DNA from 2 places in the Actinomadura luteofluorescens genome. Region 2 is predicted to be linked to the other one. Evidence: riboswitches for the same ligand, from Rfam matches in the RefSeq annotation. Region 2 holds a riboswitch; the other holds the start of a gene.
The links. A riboswitch is a leader RNA that binds a small molecule or an ion and turns the genes downstream of it on or off. The one in region 2 is predicted to bind cobalamin.
Positions count from the first base shown of each region.

Region 1 (4,290 bases), 3.1 Mb from region 2:
AGGTTGCCGTGCTTACCGACGTGGACGATCGCGTGCGCGCCGAACTCGTCCGACAGCCACCGGTAGGCGGCCAGGTAGTGGTGGCTGGGCGGCAGGTCGGGGTCGTGGTAGATCGCGATGGGGTTCTGCCCGAAGCCGCGCGGCGGCTGCACCATGACGACGAGGTTGCCGGCGCGCAGGGCGGCGAGGACGATGTCGCCGTCCTGGACGAACAGCTCCCCGGGCGGCGGGCCCCAGTGCCGCTCCATCCCCTCGCGCAGGCCGGCGGGCAGGGTGCGGTACCAGCGCTCGTAGGACGCGGCGGAGATGCGGACGGGGTTGCCCGCGAGCTGCTCCTCGGTGAGCCAGTCCTCGTCCTGCCCGCCCGCCGCGATGAGCGCGTGGACGAGGGCGTCGCCGTCCTGCCCGCCGACGCCGGGGAAGCCCTCCCCCAGGTCGTAGCCCGCGTCGCGGAGCCGGGCCAGCAGCCGGACGGTGCTCGCCGGGGTGTCGAGGCCGACGGCGTTGCCGACGCGGGCGTGCTTGGTCGGGTACGCCGACAGCATCACGACGAGGCGGCGGGCGGCGGCCGGGGTGTGGCGGAGCCGGCCGTGCCGGACGGCGATCCCCGCGACCCGCGCGGCGCGCTCGGGGTCGGCGGCGTAGACGGTGAGCCCGTCCTCGTCGATCTCCTTGAACGAGAACGGGACCGTGATGATCCGCCCGTCGAACTCGGGGATCGCGACCTGCGACGCCGCGTCCAGCGGCGACAGCCCGTCGTCGCTGCCCTCCCACTCGGACCGGCTCGTGGTGAGGCAGAGGCCCTGCAGTATCGGGACGTCCAGCGCGGCGAGCGCGCCCACGTCCCAGGCCTCGTCGTCGCCGCCCGCCCCGGCCGTCGCGGGCCGCGACCCGCCCGCCGCGAGCACCGTCACCACCAGGGCGTCCGCCTGGCGGAGCGTGTCGAGCAGCTCGGGCTCGGCGGTGCGCAGCGACGAGCAGAACACCGGCATCGCGCGACCGCCCGCGTCCTCCACGGCCGTGCACAGCGCCTCGACGAACGCGGTGTTGCCCGCCATGTGGTGGGCGCGGTAGTAGAGCACGCCGACCACGGGTCCGCCGCCGTCGCGGGCGGCGCGGTCGAGCCGTCCCCAGGCCGGCGCCGGCGCCGGCGGGGCGAAGCCGCGCCCGGTCAGCAGCACGGTGTCGGACAGGAACGCGTGCAGCTCGGCGAGGTTGGCGGGACCGCCGTGCGCGAGGTAGGCGTGCGCCTCGGCGCACACCCCGCCGCTGACCGTGGACAGCTCCATCAGCTCGGCGTCGGGGGCCTGCTCGCCGCCGAGGACGACGACCGGCCGGAGGCCCGCGAGCAGCGCGCCGAGCCCGTCCTCCCAGGCGCGCCGGCCGCCGAGCAGCCGCACCACGACGAGGTCGGCGCCCTCGGTGAGCTCGGGCAGGTCGGCGGCGGTGAGCCGCGCGGGGTTGCCGAGCCGGTAGGCGGCGCCGGACGCGCGGGCGCTCAGCAGATCGGTGTCGGACGTCGACAGCAACAGGACCGTGCGGCTGTGCTCGGGCACGGCGCATCCTCCCCCTGGGGTCCTCGCCCCGGTCGCGGGTGTCGCGACGGCAGGAGTCTCCTGGCTCCCGGATCGACGCTCGCCCCGGCCTTCCCGTCCTCGCGGACAGTGGCCTACAGCGGGGTTCGCTCCCCGGTCACAGTGGCGGGACCGCGCCGGATTCGCACCGGCTTCCTCCCATTGCCATCGCCTGAGCAGAAGAGTACGGCAGCGCGGTCGCCCTGCAAACTGTGGTTAACATCCTCCCCGTGCCGAATGTCAGAGCCCGTCCCGACGCGTGCCCCGGGGCGCTGCGCACCCACGACGCCGCCGACGGGCCGCTCGCGCGCGTCCGCGTCCCGGGCGGCGCGGTGTCGTCCGCGCAGCTCGCGGTGCTCGGCGCCGCCGCACGCGAGCTGGGCCGGGACGTGATCGAACTCACTTCCCGCGGCAACCTCCAGGTGCGCGGCGTCCGCGACCCGGCGGCCCTCGCGGCCCGGTTGGCCACCGCGGGGCTGCTCCCGTCGGCGACCCACGAGCGGGTGCGCAACATCGTCGCGTCCCCGCTCGGCGGGCGCGGCCCGCACGGCGCCCTCGCCACGGATCCGCTGGTCACGGCGCTGGACGAGGCGCTGTGCGCCCGTCCGGGGCTGGCCCGGCTGCCGGGGCGGTTCCTGTTCGCGCTCGACGACGGAACCGGCGACACGGCCGCGCTGGACGCCGACGCGGCCCTCGCTCCCGGCGGCCTTCGGCTGGCCGGGACGCGGCTCGGGCCCGTCCCCGGCGATCCCGTCGCGGCACTGCTCGCGGCGGCGGAGGCGTTCCTGGAGATCCGGGGCGACGCCTGGCGGCTCGCGGAGGTCCCGGACGGCGCCCGGCTCGTCGCCGAGCGGCTGGGCGCGGCCGTGGGAGAGACGCCGCCGCGCCCGGATCCCGCGCCGCCGCACGCCGGGATCGTCGCGCAGCGGGACGGGCGCGCCGCGCTGGAGGCCGTGGCCCCGCTCGGCCGGCTGTCCGGCGCGCAGGCCGAGGCGCTCGCCGCAGTCGCGGACGAGGTGCGGGTGACGCCCTGGCGCAGCGTCGTGCTGCGGGACCTGGACCGCGGCGAGGCGCGGCGCACGGCGGCGGCGCTCGCGGCGGCGGGCTTCGCGACCGACCCCGCGTCGCCCTGGGTCGGCGTGACGGCCTGCACCGGGAGCCCCGGATGCGCGAAGTCGCGCGGCGACGTGCAGGGCGAGGCGCGGCGCTTCGTCGCCGGCCTCGGCCGCGCGCCCGAGACGCCCGTCCACTGGACGGGATGCGAGCGGCGCTGCGGGATACCCCGCGGCCCGGTCGAGCTGAGGACGGCGGAGGGACAGCAGTGATCGATTACGTCCGGGACGGCGCCGAGATCTACCGGCGGTCGTTCGCGACGATCCGCGCGGAGGCCGACCTGGCGGGACTGCCGGACGACGTGGCGCGGGTCGCGGTCCGCATGATCCACGCCTGCGGCATGACCGACCTCGTGGAGGATCTGGCCTGGTCGCCGGGGGTGGTGGCGCGGGCCCGGGCGGCGCTGCTGGCGGGCGCGCCGGTGCTGTGCGACGCGCGGATGGTCGCCTCCGGCGTGACCCGCGCGCGGCTGCCCGCCGGCAACGAGGTCGTCTGCACCCTGGGCGACCCGGAAGTGCCCGGGCTGGCCGAGCGGCTCGGGACCACGCGCAGCGCGGCGGCGCTGGAGCTGTGGCGCGACCGGCTCGGCGGCGCGGTCGTCGCGATCGGCAACGCGCCGACCGCGCTGTTCCGGCTGCTGGAGCTGGTGGAGGAGGGCGCGCCTCGCCCGGCGGCGGTCCTCGGGATCCCGGTCGGGTTCATCGGGGCGGCCGAGTCCAAGGAGGCGCTCGCCGCGAGCGGCCTGGACCATCTGGTGGTGCGCGGGCGGCGCGGCGGCAGCGCGATGACGGCGGCGGCGGTCAACGCCGTCGCCAGTGAGGCGGAGTGATGGCGGGACGGCTGTTCGGCGTGGGCGTCGGGCCCGGCGACCCCGAACTGGTCACGGTGAAGGCGGCGCGGCTGATCGGCGAGGCGGACGTGGTGGCCTTCCACTGCGCGCGGCACGGCCGCAGCATCGCCCGGGCGATCGCCGGACCGTACCTGCGGGACGGGCGGATCGAGGAGCAGCTCGTCTACCCGGTGACGACCGAGACCACCGACCATCCCGGCGGCTACCAGGGGGCGCTGGAGGATTTCTACGCCGACTGCGCCGCCCGGCTCGCCGCGCACCTCGACGCGGGACGGACGGTCGTGGTGCTCAGCGAGGGCGACCCGCTGTTCTACGGGTCCTACATGCACCTGCACAAGCGGCTCGCGCCGCACTATCCGGCCGAGGTGGTGCCGGGCGTGACGTCGCTCAGCGCGGCGTCGGCGGCGGCGGGCCGCCCGCTGGTGGAGCGGGAGGAGACGCTGACCGTCCTGCCGGGGACGCTGCCCGGCGAGGAGCTGGCCGAGCGGCTGCGCACCGCGGACGCGGCGGCCGTCCTCAAGCTCGGGCGGACGTTCCCCAAGGTCAGGCAGGCCTTCGAGGACGCGGGGCGGCTCGGCGACGGCTGGTACGTGGAGCGGGCCGCCACCGACCGGCAACGCGTCCTGCCGCTCGCCGCCGTCGACCCGGCGGACGTGCCCTACATGTCGCTCGCGCTGCTGACGAGCCCGGCGGAGCGCTCGTTCGCGGCGCCTCCCCCGGCGCGGCCGGAGGGGACCGGCGGGGTGTGGGTCG
Region 1 is NZ_JACCBA010000001.1:8,047,553-8,051,842, reverse strand. Features, by position in the region: gene cobN (cobaltochelatase subunit CobN) at 1-1,556, opposite strand, end outside; cobalamin riboswitch at 1,588-1,759, opposite strand; gene BJY14_RS37100 (ferredoxin-like domain-containing protein) at 1,805-2,899, shown strand; gene BJY14_RS37095 (precorrin-8X methylmutase) at 2,896-3,516, shown strand; gene BJY14_RS37090 (precorrin-2 C(20)-methyltransferase) at 3,516-4,290, shown strand, end outside.
Region 1: another riboswitch for cobalamin. It lies ahead of cobN (cobaltochelatase subunit CobN); the one in region 2 lies ahead of BJY14_RS22870 (ribonucleoside-diphosphate reductase subunit alpha).

Region 2 (4,290 bases):
CCACGCACGCGAACGCGTGACCTGCCCGGTGCAGCGAAGCCGAAGGCGAGCGAAACCGGGCAGATCGCGAAGCGATGCCGCGTTCGCCCAGGCCAGGTCACGTAGCGAGCCGCCAGGCGAGCTACGTGGGCCGGGACTGCGTAAACACTGCGGGGATGTAGGGCGGGGCGACGCCCCAGCCCCAGTGGGGCATGGGGGCTTCGAGGGGCGGCTTCGCGCCCGGCTGGGAGTTGGCGAGAGCGATGCGCGTGCCCCACTCGATGTAGGACGCGAACGCGGCGCGGAACTCCGGGTCGTCGGGGAGGCCGACCTCGTCCGCCGCGTCCATGAGGAGCGAGACCCAGCGGCGGCGCTGCGCCTCGGTGATGGACTTGCCGAGGTGGTGGCGCACCATGTGGTCGTAGCCGCCGCGCTCGCGGCTGTAGCGCTCGGGTCCGCGGAAGACCTCGCCGAGCCACGCCGCGACCCACTTCGGGTGGTCCGGGGCCATGTGCTCGAAGAGGGGACGCAGCAGGTCGTCCTTGAGGACGTTCGTGTAGAAGTGCTCGGTGAGCCGCTCCAGCGCCTCGCTCCCGCCCGCCCAGTCGTACATGGTCGGGACGGACGAGCCGGCGCCGCGCACCGCCGTCCGCTCGTAGTGCCGCATCTCCTCGATCCGCTGGACGTACGGCTTGATCTCGGCGAGGAACGCGGGGAAGTGCTCGCCGCCGCGGAAGCCCCGCATGTGGTCGTCGGTCGACGTCCAGCAGATGCGCAGGATGTACGACGACGGCTCGTCGACGCACCTGGACAGCTCGTAGTCGACGCATTCGGGGGCGGCGGCGAGGGGGACGGAGGCCCGCGCGTAGGCGGCCTCGAAGTCCTCCGCGTCCTGCGGGTCGATGCGGTAGCGGACGTACTCGACGATCATGGCGCCCCCAGGCTGCTTCCGGTCGGATTATCACTGTAATCCTGTAATCATCCGACCGGAAGCGAAACGATCAATCCTGGGCGGACGAGCGGCGGAACCAGGCGACGGCGCCCGCCCCGGCCGCGACGACCAGGGCGATCAGGCCGATCCAGAGCCAGCCCGACGAGTTCCCCTGATCCTCGGTCCCGACGATGGTCTTCCGGACCGGCGACGGGGCGACGGGAGGGACGGCACCGGACGAGCCCTGCACGGTGAACGTGTAAGTGCCCTCGACCGGGTGGCCGTCCGACGCGACGACACGCCAGCCCACGGTGTACGTGCCGTTGGGCAGCGTGCCGTTCACCGCCTGGGTGACCTTGTTGTCGACCGCCCGCGCGGACCCGGCCTGGTACTGCCGTCGCGACCCGTCGGTCACGACCACGCGCGGCAGCCGGACGGGGTCGCCGTACGTCAGGACGATCTGGGACGGGGCCGCGACCGTCGAGTCCTTCTCAGGGCTCGCCGACGTCAGCGCGGTGTGCGCCGACGCGGGCACCGCCGTCGTCGCCAGGACGGCCGCGAGCGCCGCGATGCCGGCGGCCCCGCGCAGCGTCGCCCGGCTCATGCCCGGCTCCTCGCCCGGGTCACGCCGTAGGCGCCGACCGCGACGCCGGCCACGCCGGCGGCGATGCCGATGCCGGCGAGCAGCCGGGCCGTCCCGTCGCCGGACGACGCGGACGACGCCGCGGCGGCGGGCTTCACCTGCGCGGTCAGCCCGGTCGTGGCCGCCGAGCCCTTGGGGAGGAGCTTCAGCACGGGCGAGGGGTGCTCCGGCTCGTTCGCCCCCTCGGCGGGGGGCTCCTCCCACTTGACGACCTCGCCGCCGGAGTAGGTCTGGTCGGCCTTGAACACGAGCCGGTCGGTGTCGGTGGGCAGCGGCCCCATCGAGACGTCGAACTCCTCGAACCGGCCCGGCTCGATCTTGCCGCCGCTCCAGGTGATCTTCGTGACGGCCTCGGTCAGCTCGCCGCCCTCGGTCTTCACCGGCCGCGGAAGCCTGGACTTCTCGACCTTGACCGTCCAGCCGGGCAGCGGCCGGACCGACACCGACGACAGCGGGTGGTCGGTCGGCAGGTTCACCACGAGCTTGGTGGTGGAGGCGTCGTCGCGCTCGTTGGGCACGCGGAACGAGACCTTGGAGTAGGAGCCCTGCTCGGCCGTCTTGGGATTGACGCTGACGTGCGCGGACGCCGCCGCGGCGAGGCCGATCACGGACAGGGCGGCCAGGGACGCGACGGCGCCGGCGCGCCGGGCATGGGGGAGGAAGGGCATTGCGGAACTCCGTTCGAGACGTACGGGAATGGCCGGGCGCCGCGAGCCGGCGTCCGGTGACGTACGGCGCTCAGGCTCAGGAGTGAGCGAGCGCCCTCGAACGCGGAGGGGGACCCCGCCGGACGACCTGGTGCCGCAGGACACGTCCGGTGGCCGTGACGGCTGCCGCAGCGGGCGCCGGCCGGAGGGGGCGGGCCGGAGGCTCGGCCGGTTCCACGGCGAGCAGGGCCAGCAGCAGCCGGATCGGGCGGTCCGCCAGGGCGGCGACCCGCCGGGCGAGCGACCACGCGGCCCGCTCGCCGCGCCGCAGCCACCACGCGGCCACCAGCGCGGCCGTGCAGTGCGCGAGCGTCATCACCAGGCCGTTCCCGCCGTGGGCGGCGGGGACGGCGGCGGGTTCCATGGCGCCCGTCATGGCGGCGTGCGCCTCGGGCGCGTGGTGGGACGGCGCGCAGGCCGCCGTGAACAGCGTGTGCAGGGCGAACTGCCCGCCGAGGAGCCCGCCCAGGATCGTCGCGAGCGAGCGCTCGTGGCCCGCCAGCACCAGCGTCACGCCGAGGACGGCGCCGAAGCCCGCGAGCGCCGCCCAGGCCGGCACCGCCGCGCCGCCCGCCAGGACGTGCCCGAGGGTCGCCAGCGTCGCGCACACGGTGGCGAACACCACCGCGCGTGCGGGCCGGAACAGCGGCTGCGGCGCATGGGGGCTCATGACGGCCCCCATCGTCCCATCCCCCGCGCGCGCTGCCCAGCCGCCCCCGAACATCCGCCGACGCGCCCAACATCTTGGGGTTGTGCGTTGATCGTCGACTAGATGTAGGGTTCAGTCCCGTGCTGGTCCGCCCCCGCCGCTCGCGGCGGGGGCGGCGTGAGAGGGAACCCGGTGGGAATCCGGGACTGCCCCGCAGCGGTGAGCGGGAACGACCGCCGTCATCGAGCACTGGGCCCGGCGGCCTGGGAAGCGACGGCCAGTAGGACGCCTCGGCAGAGGCGGCGCCCGCGAGTCCGAAGACCTGCCAGTGCGCGGGGCCGGGAGACCGGCCCCATCGGGGGTCCGGGTCCCGTCCCGGATCGACACGTCCAGGCCTCGCGGGTGGGCCGGGGACGGAGCGCGGCCGCCGCCGCGCGCCGTTCGCATGCCTCCGCGGGGCGGCATGCGAGGGGAGATGCACGTGACAGAGGTTCTGGCCGCGCCGACGGCGGGGATCGCCGCCGAGGTCGAGGCGGCCTGCGAGGGGGTGCCCGGGGCCGAGGCCGGGCGTGTGCTGGCCGCCGTCCGGTCCGGGGACGGCCTGGACGCGGCGGCCCTGCGGGACCTCGCGATCGGGGAGGCCGCCGCGCTCATCCCCGCCGAGCCGGGCTACTCCAGGGTGGCCGCGCGGCTGCTCGGCGGCCGGATCCGCGACGAGGCCGCCGCCGCCGGCGTCCGGACGTTCGCCGAGTCCGTCGCCGCCGCGCACCGCGAGGGCCTCCTGGCGGACGACCTGGCCGCCTTCGTCGCCGCCAACGCCGGGGCCCTCGACGCCCTCGTCTATAACGGCGCCGATGACCGTTTCGAATACTTCGGGCTCCGGACGGTCTACGACCGGTACCTGCTCAGGCATCCGCGGTCGCGGCTCGTCCTGGAACGGCCCCAGTACTTCTTTCTGCGGGTGTCCTGCGGGCTCGCCGAGAACGTCGAAGAGGCCGCCGAGCTTTACGCGCTGCTCAGCACGCTTTCGTACCTGCCCAGCTCGCCCACCCTGTTCAACTCCGGGGCCCGCCGCCCGCAGCTCTCGTCGTGCTTCCTGCTCGACTCGCCGCGCGACGAGCTGGAGTCCATCTACGACCGGTACGGCCAGGTCGCGCGGCTCAGCAAGTACGCGGGCGGCATCGGCGTCTCCTGGACGCGGGTGCGGTCGCGGGGCTCGCTGATCCGGGGCACGAACGGGCACTCCAACGGGATCGTCCCGTGGCTGCGCACGCTCGACTCGTCCGTCGCCGCCGTCAACCAGGGCGGCCGCCGCAAGGGCGCGGCGTGCGTCTACCTGGAGCCGTGGCACGCCGACGTCGAGGAGTTCCTGGAGCTGCGC
Region 2 is NZ_JACCBA010000001.1:4,916,273-4,920,562, forward strand. Features, by position in the region: gene BJY14_RS22850 (group II truncated hemoglobin) at 122-910, opposite strand; gene BJY14_RS22855 (copper resistance CopC family protein) at 981-1,514, opposite strand; gene BJY14_RS22860 (YcnI family copper-binding membrane protein) at 1,511-2,221, opposite strand; gene BJY14_RS22865 (MFS transporter) at 2,298-2,930, opposite strand; cobalamin riboswitch at 3,037-3,253, shown strand; gene BJY14_RS22870 (ribonucleoside-diphosphate reductase subunit alpha) at 3,385-4,290, shown strand, end outside.